4 regions of the Metabacillus hrfriensis genome follow, and region 3 is predicted to be linked to each of the others. Evidence: riboswitches for the same ligand, from Rfam matches in the RefSeq annotation. Region 3 holds a riboswitch; each other region holds the start of a gene.
The links. A riboswitch is a leader RNA that binds a small molecule or an ion and turns the genes downstream of it on or off. The one in region 3 is predicted to bind cobalamin.
Positions count from the first base shown of each region.

Region 1: it holds a riboswitch for cobalamin, as region 3 does, so the genes downstream of both, QLQ22_RS16885 (DUF4430 domain-containing protein) here and QLQ22_RS13835 ((2Fe-2S) ferredoxin domain-containing protein) in region 3, are expected to answer to the same signal.
Region 2: it holds a riboswitch for cobalamin, as region 3 does, so the genes downstream of both, cobO (cob(I)yrinic acid a,c-diamide adenosyltransferase) here and QLQ22_RS13835 ((2Fe-2S) ferredoxin domain-containing protein) in region 3, are expected to answer to the same signal.
Region 4: it holds a riboswitch for cobalamin, as region 3 does, so the genes downstream of both, QLQ22_RS04605 (ribonucleoside-diphosphate reductase subunit alpha) here and QLQ22_RS13835 ((2Fe-2S) ferredoxin domain-containing protein) in region 3, are expected to answer to the same signal.

Region 1 covers NZ_CP126116.1:3,417,336-3,421,591, forward strand. Annotated here, with positions in the region: gene QLQ22_RS16865 (hypothetical protein) at 1-118, opposite strand, end outside; gene sigX (RNA polymerase sigma factor SigX) at 115-651, opposite strand; gene QLQ22_RS16875 (cob(I)yrinic acid a,c-diamide adenosyltransferase) at 949-1,527, opposite strand; gene QLQ22_RS16880 (ECF transporter S component) at 1,599-2,114, opposite strand; gene QLQ22_RS16885 (DUF4430 domain-containing protein) at 2,129-2,548, opposite strand; cobalamin riboswitch at 2,714-2,915, opposite strand; gene QLQ22_RS16890 (ATP-binding protein) at 3,004-4,256, opposite strand, start outside.
Region 2 covers NZ_CP126116.1:2,527,557-2,531,812, forward strand. Annotated here, with positions in the region: gene cobT (nicotinate-nucleotide--dimethylbenzimidazole phosphoribosyltransferase) at 1-273, opposite strand, end outside; gene QLQ22_RS12625 (cobyric acid synthase) at 276-1,808, opposite strand; gene cobO (cob(I)yrinic acid a,c-diamide adenosyltransferase) at 1,792-2,340, opposite strand; cobalamin riboswitch at 2,470-2,653, opposite strand; gene QLQ22_RS12635 (Dph6-related ATP pyrophosphatase) at 2,732-3,409, opposite strand; gene QLQ22_RS12640 (M20 family metallo-hydrolase) at 3,645-4,256, opposite strand, start outside.
Region 3 covers NZ_CP126116.1:2,777,582-2,781,837, forward strand. Annotated here, with positions in the region: gene QLQ22_RS13825 (sirohydrochlorin chelatase) at 1-199, opposite strand, end outside; gene cobJ (precorrin-3B C(17)-methyltransferase) at 222-1,844, opposite strand; gene QLQ22_RS13835 ((2Fe-2S) ferredoxin domain-containing protein) at 2,189-2,563, opposite strand; cobalamin riboswitch at 2,690-2,878, opposite strand; cobalamin riboswitch at 3,353-3,544, shown strand; gene QLQ22_RS13840 (energy-coupling factor ABC transporter permease) at 3,692-4,256, shown strand, end outside.
Region 4 covers NZ_CP126116.1:907,516-911,771, reverse strand. Annotated here, with positions in the region: gene nhaC (Na+/H+ antiporter NhaC) at 1-1,041, shown strand, start outside; gene dat (D-amino-acid transaminase) at 1,096-1,929, opposite strand; cobalamin riboswitch at 2,177-2,359, shown strand; gene QLQ22_RS04605 (ribonucleoside-diphosphate reductase subunit alpha) at 2,558-4,256, shown strand, end outside.

The sequences.
Region 1 (4,256 bases), 640 kb from region 3:
TATATTCATTTTTCGGCAATCGGGCATAAATTTCGGCAGAAGTCCGTTTATCTTCAATCACCGGAAGCTTTTTTATGGCTTTTGCAATTTGTTCTTCATTCCAATTTGATTTGTTCATCCCTTTAAAATCCCCTCCTCCCTCACATTATGGTCTGCCAAATGTTTTTTTAATGCTTTTAATGCTCTGTGCTGTGTGGTCTTCACCTTACTCTCAGTAAAGCCAAGTGCAGCCGCAGTCTCAGCAATGGACAGCCCTTGAAGATAACGGAGAATGATGACAGAGCGCTGATCTACTGTACAGCTGTCAAGAGAACGGTAAATTCCCTGCAATTCTTCATTTTGAGCGGCAATTTCCTCAGGCAATGGCTGAACATCCTTTATTTGCTGCCGGTCCCAGTCAAATGTTTCAAGAATTCTTTGCTTCAATGTTTTTTGCTTTCTGAAAAAGTCAATGGCAACATGCCTTGCTATAGAAAAAATCCACGTTTTTTCACTGCTTCTGCCTTCAAAGCTGTCATAGGATTTTAAAATGCGGATATATACTTCCTGAACGAGGTCTTCAGCCTGCTCACGATTTTTTACCATATAAAATAAAAATTGAAAAATATCTCCATGATATTTTTCATAGATCCTCTGAAAGGCCTCTTCCATGAATGTACCTCCGATCACACCATTAGTCGATTTTGTTTTATAAAAAGTTACATATTATTCACTATATATCTGTTCAAGAAAAGTTCAAGCGCCCGTTTAGCTCAAGCATGACAGATAAGAATCCGCAAGAAAAGTCCGTTTGTGACTTTTTTGGCGGATTCGTTCTGACACGCATCTAGGCATCGGCGCCGGCTCCGAACGCAGATATCTTTATTATATAATCCACAGCCTTTTGACTTTTATAAATTCCTGAACGTATAAAAAGGAAGGTGCTCCCTTCCTTTATTTCCAGCTATTTTATGATTGTTTAGGCTTCGTAAATACGATTGCGCTTCTTTCGTATTCTACATCTTTAGAGCCAAGCCTCGCATTCGCGACTCTTGCAGCAGCAAAGAAGTAATCTGACAATCTATTCATATATGTTAATACGTGTTCATTAATCTCCGTCTGCTTCTGCAGGGAAACGATGCAGCGTTCAGCTCTTCTGGCTACTGTTCTTGCAATATGTATCGCGGATGCTGCTTGTGTGCCTCCGGGAAGGATAAATCGCTGCAGCGGAGGAGCTTCAGCAGAATAATGATCGATTCTTTCTTCTAAAAATGCAATCATTTCAGCTGTTGTTTTATAGGGATGCTTCTGTTTGCCATGTATAACCGCAAGATCACTGCCGCAATCAAACAGTTCATGCTGGATCTTTTCAAATTCATGATACAAGTCAATCAGTTTTTCTTCATGAAGCCACGTCATGGCAAGTCCGACAAATGAATTTACTTCATCAATTGTGCCGTATGCCTCGACTCTTAAGTCATCTTTGTCGACACGGCCGCCAATTATACTTGTTTTCCCTTTGTCGCCAGTTCTCGTATACAGATTCAATTTTAAGCAGCTCCTTTAGGGTTTAAAATAAAAAGAGCGAATCTAATCGCTCTTTTATTTTACCATTTTTCTTATTGCATTGTTATGCCATAATCCTTCTTATTCAAGTAATACTCAAACGTTTTTCGCATAACAGGATAAAGCAGAAGAAAGAAAATTCCATTTCCGATTGCATGTGCTGTATCAAAAGGCAAGCCTGCAAGGTAATAAGCTAAGCCATGGTCAGTTAATACAAACATATTCAGTGATACAACAAACCCGAAAAGATAACCCGACAATACAGAAATGGGTGTAAAGATGATCAGACGATTTGATTTCACAAATTTGCCTAAAAAACCTGATAATAACGCGAGTGTACCCCATGCGAGCATTTGCCAGATTGTCCATGTTCCCATTCCGAGCAGCAAATTGCTCAAGAAGCAGCCTAATACGGCTACAATCATGCCATTTACAGGACCAATTAGGATTGAAGTAATCAGAATAATCGCTGTCATTGGCTGGACGTTCGGAACAAATTGAAAGGCCATTCGCCCTACAACTGATAAAGCAATCAGCAGGGAAAGCAGACTGATTCTTCTAGTTGTCATAACGTGATCCAGGATTACTCATATTTTCTTAAATCGAACTCTACTTTATCTCCATCTTTCAGCTCGATTTCATTAGCACCAGTCATCGCATCTTCTCCATTTACGATTAAGTGCCAGTAGGTTTTATCCTTATCGCTTGCCATCATTCCATCAATTCCGCTGATGAACCCTCCAGCTTCTTCCACTTCAAAATTCGCTTTCATTGCATCCATCAGAGTCTGCCCTTCTTCAAAAGATACTTCTTTTGAATCAACTTTCTCTGCCATTTCGTTTTTAGTCAGTGTAACAACAGCTTTTGTCTCTTCTGCTTTTTCTCCATTTTCAGCGGCCTGCTCTGATCCCTGAGCTTCCTTCTTCGGCTCCTCTGCTGTATTTCCGCAAGCTGCAAGCAGCGCTAAAAATAAAACAGACAGTAAGCTTAAAAATTTATTCACAACTAATCTCTCCTTCATCTGTATGTAACTATTTTGTGAAACATGAAACCACAAAACAAAAAGCCCATCTGCAGATGGGCTTAATAAACGGCATAATAAGAAACAGATTGTATGCAATGAAACATAAATCCTGCCGTTTCTATGCTCAACCCCCGAAGAATACAAACAATGTAAGAGATTCCGGCAGGTCTACTGACTTTTGCTTCATTCTCCACTTGAACCTTCCCATATAATAAACAGCAAGAGAGCCATCTGATTATATAGTGGTTTAACCAAAGTTTCGTCGGCAAATACAGTTGCGGGGACAGTTCAGGCATTGCACCCGATTCCCTATTAAGCGTAAAGCACCTATATCTCAAAATATACGATTTTTAATTCAGTCTTATTTTACATAAAATGACTCAGGTCTTCAACAGTAATTTTATAAGGCGTTCCTTATGAAACAAGAATTTTCGTCACGTTCTATCAGAAAGATCGCTTTTTCGAGGCAAATAGAAGCTGAATGCTGTACCTTCATTTACCTTGCTGTGTACATTGATCGTGCCGGAATGGGCATCTACGATGTTTTTTGCAATCGCGAGGCCAAGTCCCGTGCCCGAACGGCCTCTCGTTCTTGCTTTATCTGCTTTATAAAACCGTTCAAAGACAAAAGGCAGATCTTCTTCTACAATACCTGTACCTGTGTCTTTTACATCTATTTTCATGCCGCCTGCAACGGTTTGAACATGAATTTCAACAGATCCCCCTTCAAGCGTATGCCTGATCGCATTATCAATAAGATTCGTCAAAACCTGCTCAATTTTATCGGGATCTAAAACAAACTCAGGGTCATCTATCGAAAATGAAGAGGTTAACGTAATTTTTTTGTCCCTTGCAAGTCCCTGGAATTTTCGGTTGATTTTTTCAATAAACTCATGAATAGAGATTCGTTCTAAATTCAGAGAAATGTGACCGGCTTCCATTCTTGCCAGGTCCAGTAAATCGTTAACAAGTCTTCCCATGCGCAGCGATTCATCGTAGATTACCTGTGCAATCTCCTTTTTCTCTTCTTCAGAGCTTGCAATGTCATCGACGATCGCTTCACTGTATCCCTGCAGCATGGCAATCGGCGTTCTCAGCTCATGACTTACATTGGCAATAAAATCCTTCCGCAGCTTATCCAGCCTTCTCTCTTCTGTCATATCTCTGAGAACAGCAACTGCACCCCGAACATATGACTGGTTATAGAGAGGGCTCATAACCATCACCCAGCTTCTGCCCTGCAGATTGACCTCGACTATGTGTTCTCTCTCTGTGCTGACAACTCTTTGAAATAATTCTTTTGCTACTGGAGGGATTTCCTCTCCCTCATTAATTTGCATTTTTTGTTCGTAGTACCAGGACTGAAGAAACCGTTCAGCAGGGGGATTGGTGACGAGAATCGTCCCGTCAATATTCAGCGTAATGACTCCATCTGCCATACTGCTTAAAATACTGGTTAAATGTTCTTTTTCCTGGTTGAGTGCATTGATATTGAATTTCAGCTGCCTGCCCATTTGATTAAACGCGACGGCAAGCTCGCCAATTTCGTCATGACTTAAAATCGGCACCTTCGTATCAAATTTTCCTCGTGTAAGCTCCTGCGTTACTTCCCGCATTTTTCTGAGCGGATAAGTGATTCTTGTTGATAGAAAGAATGCGAATATCGTTGTTAATACAATGGCAATAC
Region 2 (4,256 bases), 250 kb from region 3:
AAAATTGTTTACCATCTGAGCAGTCACCTCTTGAGGATAGGCAGAGACCCCTTCCTCTGCTACTCCGTGGTCTGCGGCAAAGACGATTACACCCGGGGGAAATACTTCAGGTTTTACATCAGTTGTGATTTCTGAAAGCTGCACAGCAATTTTTTCTATTTCACCAAGGCTGTTCATTGGCTTTGTTAAGGAATGTATGTAGGCTAAAGCTTCAATCCCTTTTTGTTTACTGACAGGCTCTATCGCATCTATCTGCTGATAAATATCAATCATTTCTATTTCACCTCCTTATAAAAAAACGTTTTCATTGCTGAATATATCTTTTTCATTTGAATAGAGCCTTTAACGTGGGCAGCAAGTCTGTCGTATTCGCTTTCTTTAAAAGCACGAAAGCGGAGCGAGCGCTCAATCGGCTTCAGGCCTTTTTTCTGACGGAGCTTATTCAAATAAAGCCATCTGAATTCATCGTTATGAAAAACATCATGCAAGTACGTGCCGAACACCTGGCCATCTCGAGCGGTACAGCCTTCCTCTGTTCCGGAGAGGACTGAAAAAGGTTCTGCTTTCCTTGTTGATGCTGTTTGTCCCATATGGATCTCATACCCTGATAAAGAAATTCTGCCAAAATCTTTTAGTGAGCAATAGCCCTCAGAGCGGATGGTTTTCTTTTCGGATAAGATGGTTGTATTTACAGGGAAAATACCAAGTCCACCAAGTTCCTGATGATCTGATTCAACGCCGTTTGGATCCATCAGCTTTTCGCCGAGCATTTGATAGCCTCCGCAAATGCCTGCTAGTTGAGTTCCTTTTTCATAAGCAGATCTTATTTTGTCAAAGAGTCCTGTTTGCTTAAGAAACAGCAGGTCTTCAGCTGTGTTTTTGGTTCCAGGCAAAATGATGAGATCAGGATTTCCAAAATGCACAGCTTTTTTAACAAAACGGATATTCACATCAGGCTCCAGTCTTAACGGATCGATATCTGTAAAGTTGGATAATCTCGGATATGAAAGAACAGCTACGTCAAGTTCTGCATCGTGATTGGTACCATTTGAATACTGGCTTAAAACAAGGGAATCTTCCCCATCTATTTCAAGGTCAGGCAAAAATGGAACAACTCCAAGTACCGGCAGCCCCGTATATTCTTCAAACCAGTCCAATCCCGGCTGAAGCAGTGAAAGGTCCCCTCTGAATTTATTGATGATGACACCTATAATCCGCTTCCGGTCACACTCGCTAATGAGCTGAAGGGTCCCGACCAGACTGGCGAAAACGCCTCCTTTGTCAATATCTCCGATTAAAATCACTGGAGCTTCTGCAATTGCTGCTACTCTCATATTGACAAGCTCTCGGTCATTTAAATTAACCTCTGCAGGAGAACCTGCTCCTTCTATCACAATGACCTCGTATTTGTCCGACAGTTTCATCAGCGATTCTTTAATCGCCTCAAGACCTAACTGGAAAAAGTCCTCTCTGTACTCGGATGCCTTCATATTTGCATAGGGCTTCCCGTGAAAAACGACCTGAGACTCCATATCTTTTGAAGGTTTAATTAGGATCGGATTCATATCAGTTGTGGCTTCAATTCCGGCAGCTTCGGCCTGAATTCCCTGAGCTCTGCCTATTTCCTTGCCATCACTGGTAATGTAAGAATTCAGAGCCATATTTTGTGATTTAAAAGGCGCTGTTCGATAGCCGTCCTCTCGAAATATCCGGCATAGTGCCGTAACGAGCATGCTTTTTCCAGCGTCTGAATGTGTACCCTGAATCATCAGTTTTAATGATTTTGGCTCATTAGTATTCAATTCCATAGATGGCATCTACACCTTCTTCGTAGTAGTGCTTTTCCACATTGATAACAGACACAAGGTCAGCGATTTCCTTTATTTCATCCTTTGCATCTCTTCCTGTCAAAACAATATGAACATGATTTGGGCGGTTTTGAATCGTATGTATGACATCCTCAATAGGCAGCACGTCATCGATCGGAAACGTATGAATAGCAAGCGCATTATTGATTTCATCAAGAATGACGACATCATACTCTCCGCTCAAAATCTTTTCCTTGGCGATTTGCCAGGCTGATTTTAAAGCTTTCCGGTGCACATCTGGTGTTTTAGTCCAAGTGAATCCTGCTCCAAGCTGATGGATTTCAGCACCGTTGAGTTTTTCAAGCACGTTTTTTTCACCGTAGGTTCTCTCTGGTGATTTTATAAACTGCAGGATGGATACTTTCATACCTCTTCCAATCGCACGGACAGCAAGACCTATGGATGCTGTTGTTTTTCCTTTGCCATTACCCGTATAAACAAGCAATCTTCCTTTTTGATCTTTCCCTGTCATTCACTCATCTCCTCTTTTCGTCTTTAAACATAAAAAAGACCTTGAACTGAATGGAAGTCAGTCAAGGCCTTTAATAAGCAAAGTCATACACACTAAGGGTACCTGACTTATTCTTCCCACCGAAAAACAAGCAATCAATCATTAAAAGCAGGTCTCCTGGCTTTGCGCTTCATTTTCTATTGAACCTTCCCAACTTGAAAAGTCAGTGGCGTTTCAACTGAATCTGCGCTTACAGTAGCGGGGGCTGCACCGGATTCTGACCGGTTTCCCTATTATCCTGATCTCATCAGGCACTTTTAAAGAAATCATATTTTTTGTTCATTGTAATCTATAAATCTGGAAATGTCATCAACTTCTTTTTTGTATCTGAAAATGAACTCATTAAGTCAGGCTATTTCTCGATTAGGCTTAAATCCTCCAGCTCCAGGCGAGTTGTTGTTTCCATTTGAATTCTCTCGCCAAATTGCAGTTTGATCAGTTTTTTAAATAGCGGCCCATCATACACAAAGGTATGATACTCTCCTGCCTCACCCATTGGGCATATCGGTGTGGACTTCATTCTTTCTATTAGCTGCTGATCAATTTCATGGCCGAGCCATGTGTCATCAAGCACATTATCCTGAGTTCTGATGATGACTGCTTTGTATCCGCTATCTGCAAAATCTTGAAGGGCTTGCGCAGCTTCATCCTTCTTCATCCATAACGGATACAGTGCTTCTAAGCCAGCTGAGTCTGCCGTATTTTCTCCCCAGCTGCGGTGTTCATCAAGATATAAATCTCCGAAAGCTGCGCTAGTAAGTTGATATTTATTCTTCAAATCTTTAAGTGAGTCTATAAAACTTTGAGTATATCCCTTAAATGTGCATCTAATAAAATGCACAGGAATACCTAAGGCTTCGCTTTGTTTTAGTATTGCTTCCATTTTCTCGCCATGTCCGAACGTCCTCTCTAGCTCAATAGGTACAGTGGTTATAAGACATGCAATTTCATGACCTTGGCCAATGAGCTTATGCAGTGCCATACAGCCATCTTTGCCGCCGCTCCATGATAGAGCAATTTTTTTCTTCATTTCGATACACCGCTTTCAATCTTTTTTATGTATTCTTTGTCTGTCTTTTTCCATTTTGATTATGATTCATAAGGAATCTTAAGTCAAAAGAAATTGCCGCCTCATTTGACAAGGATGTATTAAAATACATCAAGTTGCTTCTTAAGGTCGCTATTTTTCTATCAAAAAACACCAAAATGAATAATTATCCACTTTGGCGCTCTTTATATAGCTTTACCATTACTATTTTCATTATTTAATCTAAAGCCATTTTCATAGCCGTTCTGTATAATAGCTCCGTTCCAATTGAGATATCCTCCATCGTTGAATACTCTTTAGGATTATGGCTGATACCGTCTTTACAGCGGACAAAGATCATCCCATACTCACATTCGTACGACATCGCTAATGAATCATGAAAAGGTCCGCTCATCAATTCAATCGGATTCAGTCCGATATGTGAACTCTCATTTTTCATTATCTTCATGATTCTTTCAGAGCAATACCGCGGTTCACTATTTGTATCTTCTGAAATGGTATAAGTTAATCCATGCAGTTCAGAAATTGTGTGGATTTTTTTTCTTAGCAGATTTTCAATAAAATCGCGTCTTTCAATCTCAATATCTCTTAAATCGATTGTAAAGCTGACTTTTTCCGGAATGATATTTCGCGAGTCTGGGAAGATTTTCATGCTTCCAACTGTACCGACTGTAGGCGCAGTGACATCCTCGCTTGTTAATTCATTAAGGGCAACAACAATTTTTGCAGCTCCTACAAGCGCATCCTGCCTCATATGCATGGGAACAGATCCTGCGTGTCCTGCAAAGCCCTCAAGTTCTACCGTCAGCCATAATGGTCCTGATATTCC
Region 3 (4,256 bases):
TAATAAAAACACTTGTTGCCCCTTTTTCAACACATGTTTGAATGCCTTGTTCAATTGTAGGTGTTTCAAACTCTAAGAAGCACGTTTCAATTAATAGCTCCCGGTCGAGCTGCGGCTTTAAATCTTCTATTGTTTTTCTTACCTGCTCATTTCCTTCTGAATCCCGGCTTCCGTGTCCAACTAGTAAAACAGCTTTCATATATTTCTCCCCTATCCTCTAATTAGTCTCCGCATGGAGCTGGTTCAATTTCTATCTTCGGTGTCATGTCTCTATAGGTATAGCCCTGAATTTTCCCGACACGTTTAAAGTACTTAAAGAACCTTTCATTTGGATGACCTTTCTCTTTATACTCGTATATAATATTTTCAATAATCTCCACTAGTTTATCTGGCTCAATACCTTCCGCCACAGGCTGTCCTGCATGAGCTGTTCTTCCTACCGTTTTCGCTCCCAAAAACAAATCAAACTTTCCTTTTCTATAAACAATTCCAATGTCCTCGTTTACTGCACCAAAGCACGCCATACCGCAGCCATTGAAGCCAAGCTTCAGCTCTTTAGGCAATTCAAGTCCGCTTAGCTTTTGATGTAACTCTTCAGCATGAGGGATGGAATCCTTTTTCTCGCCTTCGCAGAAATCACAAGCTTTCAGCTGAAAAACATCACCAATAGGTTCTAATAGGAAACCTACACTTCTTAATTTTTGAGTAATGACCTCAGGACTCGCAGTTGGAATTTTTAAATATATTTGATGGTGCGGGGTGTATTCCATTGTCCCCTCATCTCCGACTACCTCAGCGAGAGTGATCATTTGGTCTGGTGTAAACTTCTTATTTGCGATTCCTGGACTTACGGCTAATTCAAAAATCGATACTACTGGATTATTAACAGTCTCGTTTTCCAGAATCCTTTTAGGTTCACCTTCAACTTTACTAAGAGCTTCTAGAGCTAATTGTAAGGAAGCAGCAATACCGTCTATAGTTTTTACTTCAGTACTATGATCAGTTTCATTCTTGCCTTTATGGAGTGCCCATGGTTCATTTTCATGTCTTAAGCGTTCATGCGGTTTTAATCTTTGTTCAGTTGTATTTAATGTATACTTCCTTTGATACCCCCTTGGTGTAATCATTTTATTATCATAAAAAAACGTAGATGAATTCCCAATAACTACAGTCGTCAGCATACCGATATCGTAATCAAGCATATGTGCAAGATCGGTTGTCACAATCTTTTCGCTCTCACGATATGCACTCTTCACCAGCCCAACTGGTGTATCGGGTGATCGATATTGTAATAATATCCTTTGTGCCTCTTGAATTTGTCTTGTGCGGCGTCCACTCTTTGGGTTATACAGAGCTACAACAAAATCAGCTTGTGCGGCCGCTTCAATTCGTTTTTCAATTAGATCCCATGGAGTTAAATGATCACTTAAACTAATCGTGCATGCATCATGCATGATTGGTGCACCAAGAAGAGAAGCACAGGAATTAATGGCCGATATACCAGGGATTACCTCGACACTTACACCTGTTTCTTCTTTCCACCCTTTATCAATTAATACTTCATAGACCAGGCCTGCCATCCCATAAACACCTGCATCACCACTGGAAATGACTGCAACTTTATATCCTTCTTCAGCAAGACGGACAGCCGCTTGAGCACGACTTACTTCCTCGGACATTCCTGTACTAATAATTTTCTGATCGGTCAAGAGATTTTCTATTAACTCAACATATGTTTTATAACCAATGATATAATCGCTCTCTTGTATGGCTTCCTGAGCTCTATTTGTCATATGTTCAAAACTTCCAGGTCCAAAACCAATTACAAGTAACTTTCCCCGCACGTTTGCTCCTCCTTTCAAACTATCAGCCAACATAAACTGCCTGACTCTAAACTAAACGTTTCCAAGATTAATCAGTTTCGATCATCCAGAAATAAATGGCATTCTTGCCGCAGCAGGACAATTCCGGATTCATAACCTTTTTTCAATTGATTTGTTCTTCGTGTTGACGAAAAATTTTAAAAATAATAAGTGAACCAACAACGAGTACCCGTTTATGTAAAGTTGTTTGAGAATTTTTTATCCAGCATAAGTTCCCAAGGTATACCTGATACTCTATCTATGCTAATTCCCCATCAAATTCATGCTGCTATTCAGGAATCTCAAAGGATGACAAATTAACGGCTTTATTTTATTGGTTTGGATATTCCGGCTACACACTCTGTGTTTTCCGGAGCAGCAAAACCTTGTTGATCATATTTGTAAATAACGGCTTCTTCTAAAATTTCTTTTCCAGCCAAATGTTTCTGTACGATTTCACTTCCAATTTCCGGAGTAATCGCCTTGTACCATGTTCCTTCAGGATACACAATTACAACACAAGCATCCTTGCATCTTCCGTTACAGCGGGTTCGTGTCGTATGTATCAAGGTATCAAGATTCATATTTGTGACTTCCTCCCTAATCGCCTGCGTAACCTCCTCGCCTCCTTTCCTCATACAGCTGCTGCCATTGCAAATTAATACATGATGTTTCGTTTCCCTCAAATTCCAAGTTGTCATTTTAGCACTTCCAGTCCATTATTTTTTGAAAAATAAAAATGCACCCCTATATAGATAGAGGTGCACAAAAAATACATAGCAAAAGAACATAGCATTTTCTACTACACATCTACCCATAAGCCCGTGGGTATGCGTAAAAGATAGGCAGGTCTCCTGACTAAGGTTCATTGCTTTATTGCGTCTTCCCGAATATTATCAGTGACATTTGCAATAAGCTCCCCATTACAGTGGCGGGTACCGCGACGGCTTTTCACCGTACTTCCCTTTTAATCAAAATCTTGGTAAGATTTTTGAACCTATCTTTTAATTATTTAATTATTATTCTTAATGTTATTATTTCATAAATTTGTCTATTTCGATATTCATATTAAACAAGAATTCAGAAATTAGCAAACTACTTTTTAAAAAATCGGACAACAAAAAAATCCGTCCAATTATTTTGGCGGATAAAACGGAAGCGCTAAATCACATTAAAATAAGCCATTTCCCCTGCTATTCGTTTCACCATTCCCCCGAAGCAAAAGAAACTTTAATACTAAATTTATGAAACTCAGCGCCTCTACATTATTATTCTGTGAGTTGAGGTGGACACTCCTAAAATTAATGATCGAGACAGAATTAGATATATTAAGATCCTTCTCGTGTATGAAAAAACATTTATTATAAAAATATGAAACCTATTTATGCATATAGTTGGATAAAAAAGGACATAAATACCTCTTTTGATCATGCTAAATCATAGAAAAATAAATAGACAACTGCTAAACCTTATAGTAAGGTATAGACAAATTAATCAATCTTAACAGGTGCTGTACATTGAGAATGTATAGCTTAAAAGGGAAGCTCGGTGTAAGTCCGACACGGTTCCCGCCACTGTAAGTCTGAGTGACCTGCATATTGTCACTGCTTTTTATAAAAAGCGGGAAGACGCAGGAAACAATGAAGATGAGTCAGGAGACCTGCCTGTATAAAGAACATAATGTGACCTACGGGAAATAGGGAGGTGTGTGCGAAAGGATATTGCTGTGTCTGTGTGACGGGCTGACAATTGTCTTGTAAGCATTTAAACTCTAGTGGGTTTAAATGCTTTTTTTATTTGAACGCTACTAATTTTAAGGGAGATTGAAGATGAATAAAAAATCATGGCAGGTGTCACTAATCATGGTGCTGGGATTAACAAGTTATTTTTGGCTGAATTCGTACGAAGATGCTTATGCTATGCATATCATGGAAGGTTTTTTGCCTTTTGGCTGGGCGGTTTTTTGGTGGGCTGCAACACTTCCCTTCATACTTGCCGGCTTGCGTTCTATACGTAAGAAGCTTAAAGAAAACCCTGAATTGAAAACAATGCTTGGCCTGTCTGCTGCTTTTGCGTTTGTATTATCTGCCTTAAAGATTCCCTCAGTAACAGGCAGTTGCTCTCACCCAACTGGAGCAGGTTTAGGAGCCATATTGTTTGGACCTGCAGCAATGAGTGTATTGGGTACGATCGTGCTATTATTTCAGTCATTGTTATTAGCGCACGGCGGTTTGACAACCTTAGGTGCAAATGCTTTTTCGATGGCAGTCGCAGGTCCGTTGTTAGCATATGCAATCTTTAAGATCAGCATTAAAGGGAAGATATCGTTTGCGGTTGCTGTTTTTCTGGCAGCTATGCTGGGAGATTTAGGTACATACTTAGTTACTGCAGTCC
Region 4 (4,256 bases), 1.9 Mb from region 3:
TTATTGGTTGGAAGCAGCTTTACAACAGTCAGTACAGTTGGAGTTGCTCTAATGGGAGTTGCTGTTGCCGCTGGGATTCCTGCCCCATGGGCTGCGGGAGCAGTTATTTGCGGAGCATGCTTCGGAGATAAGATGTCGCCAATGTCTGATACGACAAACTTTTCAGCAGGTGTTTCATCAGTCAATATTTTTACGCACATTCGTCATATTTCTAAAACAACAGGCCCTGCCTTTTTAATCACAGCCATTATTTTTTGGTATTTAGGGACAACTTTAACCATAAATGCTGCAACCTTGGCTAATATTGAGGAAATCATTTCTGTGATGCAGCAGCATGTGCAGATTAGTGCTTGGACGTTAATCTCTCCCCTTATAGTGATTGTTCTCGCTATGACAAGAGTTCCCGTCATTCCTGCTCTTGCAGTTGGAGTTGCCACGGCATGTGCAACTGGAATCTTATTTCAGGATCATGCCACTTTTGCCCAATTCTTAAATGTTCTTCAAAACGGCACAACTTTCAGCATTGAACAAGAAATGGTTCAAAATATGCTGAATCGCGGCGGTCTGCAGTCCATGATGTGGTCCATCTCACTTATCATGATCGCCTTTGCTTTAGGTGGATTAATGGACAAGCTGCAGTTGATTCAAACACTTTTGAACGGTTTGATACGTCGGGTAAAAACAAAGGGCCAGCTTATCCTTGCAACGGTTTCTTCTTCAATAGGAGTCAATTTAGTTACAGGTGAGCAATACTTATCCATTTTTATTCCCGGTCAATCCTACAAGGGAGTTTATGAAAAACTGAATATCAATAAAAAATATCTATCAAGATCCCTTGATGATGGCGGTACACTCTTCAATCCATTAGTTCCATGGGGGGTCAGCGGAGCCTTTTTCGCACAGACTCTTGGTGTTGACGCCATCGTATACATCCCATTTGCATTATTTTTATGTCTTTCTCCTTTGTTCAGCATTTTGTACGGGTTTCTTCCTGAACGTAAAAATAACGGGAATCCAAACTTAGAATCAATTGCATCATAATAAAAAAAGGAAAGAGCTATAGCTCTTTCCTTTTTTATTATGATCCTGAAAATCTTAATCTATCATTTCCTCAAACAATCGCTGAAGTTCTCTCGTAACCGGACCCGGTACTCCCCCATTGACTTTCATTGAGTCAATCTCAATAACTGGAATGACTTCACTGGTTGTTGAAGTAATAAAAGCTTCATCAAGGTTTACAAGATCATCTGCTTTGATCATTTCTTCGATTAGCGTTAAACCGTTTTTTTCACACAGTTCAACGACCTTCATCCGTGTGATGCCATTTAAAATCAAGTTATTGGCAGGATGAGTATAAATCACACCGTTCCTTACTCCGTAAAAATTGGATGAAGAGCCTTCCGTTATATGCTCGCCCCTGTGCAGCAGAGCCTCATATGCACCATTTTCAAAAGCTTCCTGCTTTGCAAGGACATTCCCCAGCAAATTCAAACTTTTAATGTCACATCTGAGCCAGCGGACATCCTCCATCAAATGCAGTTTAATTCCTTTTTCCTGTTCTGCTGCAGGTTTTGAACAGGGAATTGGATAGGCCACAATTTGAGGCTTAACGTCTTGCCCGGGGAAAAGGTGCTTCCTCCCTGTTACGCCCCGTGTGATTTGCATATAGACCGCGCCGTCCTGCACTTGATTTTTCCGAAGCAGCTCATTAAGCATCGCCGTTAATTCCTCTGCTGTATTCTGCAGTACAATCTTAATCTCTTTTGCACTTCTGACAAATCGCTCCATATGCTCTTTCATCGCAAAATATGAGCCATTATATACTCTAATAACCTCGTACACACCATCCCCGAATTGATATCCTCTATCCTCAAAGTCAATGGATACTTCGTTTTTCTGTTTAAATTTACCGTTTAAAAGTATGTACATATGAAGGCTCCTTTATTTAGATTGAAAGCTGTTTTCAAAAATAAATCGGATCGAATAAATGTGATTGAATGAAAAACTTCCTCTCCCTATGTTATGATGAAACACGCTGGTCTGTAAAATGGTTTTACATTTTTATTTGAATTTCAGAAGATTTAAGTTGAAATTTCTTTTCCTGTCCATTATGATGAAATTAGCCAAGAACACAACATATTGATATTTAATCAAAACTACAATACTACATATTGAAAAACAACAGCGAGCAAAGGTGCCAATTTATTGGCTTAAAAGGGAATCCGGTGCAAATCCGGAACTGTCCCCGCAACTGTAAGTGTGACGAACTGGGATTACCACTGTACGAGATTGAAGTATGGGAAGGACTCAGCGAAGAATGATCACAAGTCAGGAGACCTGCCATTTGATTGCTAGATAGTTTCGAATTCTTCGGGGACTGAGGAGATGGAACGATGGTTAATAACAGGACTGCTTTCACCCTGTTATTCTATCGTTTGATCCGCTCATGATCCCATGAGCGGATTTTTTTTAGGCATAAAAATTCAGGCTCCCCGTTCAGAACTAGAAGCTGATAATGGCGCTTGCGCTTTTTTATTATTTTTTAGGAGGATGTCAAATGGCAACCACAATGGCAACTATTATTTTTAATGAACTTACACTTGAGAAATCCCCATTTTCAGAAAAACGGATTAAGAATTTCATAGATGAAATCGGACACGACTTTAAAGAGCTTGACCTGGATGATTACAGCACAAGAGTCATCCAAAGCATCGATGGCCGCAGTGAATATACAACATCCCAAATCTCCAATCTCCTTATTCTCGAAGGCCTCTCCAATATTAGTGAGCTTGAGCCTCAATGGACTTACTTTTGTGCTCGCATTTATCTAAGAAAGCTTTATAAGGAAGCTGCATTCAACCGCAATCAGCATAATGGATATGATTCGTTTGTGAACTTAATCCAAACACTCACTGATAAGGGCATATACAGTCCGCATTTGCTTAACGCCTATTCACATGAAGAAATAGAAAGCCTCTCTTCCATCATTCAGCCGGAAAAAGATAAGCTGTTTACATATATTGGACTTCGCACTCTGTCTGACCGCTACTTAGCAAGAGATTTTGATAAAAAAATATTTGAACTGCCTCAGGAACGTTATTTGGTCATTGCCATGACGCTAATGGCCAATGAAAAGACAGAGCACCGTCTGCAGCTTGTCAAAGAAGCTTACTGGGCCCTCAGCAATTTGTACATGACCGTTGCTACACCGACGCTTTCAAATGCCGGCAAGCCTGTTGGCCAGCTGTCGAGCTGTTTTATAGATACAGTAGATGATAGTCTGCAAGGAATCTTTGACAGCAATACAGATATTGCAAATCTTTCAAAATCAGGCGGAGGCATCGGAGTTTATTTAGGAAAAATCCGCAGCCGCGGAAGTGACATCAAAGGCTTTAAAGGGGTCTCATCCGGTGTCATCCCATGGATGAAGCAGCTGAATAATACGGCAGTAAGTGTAGACCAGCTCGGTCAAAGGAAAGGAGCCATCGCTGTCTATTTGGATGTGTGGCATAAAGATATCTTTTCATTCCTGGATTCAAAGCTGAATAATGGCGATGAGCGTTTAAGAACTCATGACTTATTTACAGGTGTCTGCTTGCCGGATCTTTTCATGGAGCAGGCGGAAAACCGCGGCGACTGGCATTTATTTGATCCGCATGAAGTCCGTAAAGTGATGGGGTATTCCTTAGAAGATTTTTACGATGAAGGAAAAGGTTTCGGCTCCTTCCGCGATAAGTATTGGGAATGCGTCAATCATCCTGATCTATCTAAACAAACCGTACCTGCTATTGAAATTATGAAAGGCATCATGAAAGGCCAGCTTGAATCAGGCACCCCATTCATGTTTTATCGTGATGAAGTGAATCGCAGCAATCCGAATTCACATAAGGGCATGGTCTATTGCAGCAATCTGTGTACAGAGATAACTCAAAATCAGAGCGCAACGACAATGGATGAGCAATTCACAGAAGACGGAAAAATCATCACCGTTAAAACGCCGGGTGATTTTGTTGTCTGCAATCTGTCATCTATTAATCTTGCAAGAGCTGCCGCTGATGAAGTGCTTGAGCGTCTTATTACCATCCAGGTCAGAATGCTCGATAACGTGATAGATCTGAATGACATACCTGTGATGCAGGCTAAACTCACCAATCAGAAATACCGTGCAGTCGGCCTTGGAACATTCGGCTGGCATCACCTGCTTGCTTTAAAACGTCTGAAATGGGAAGACGAAGAAGCCGTACAGTATGCTGACA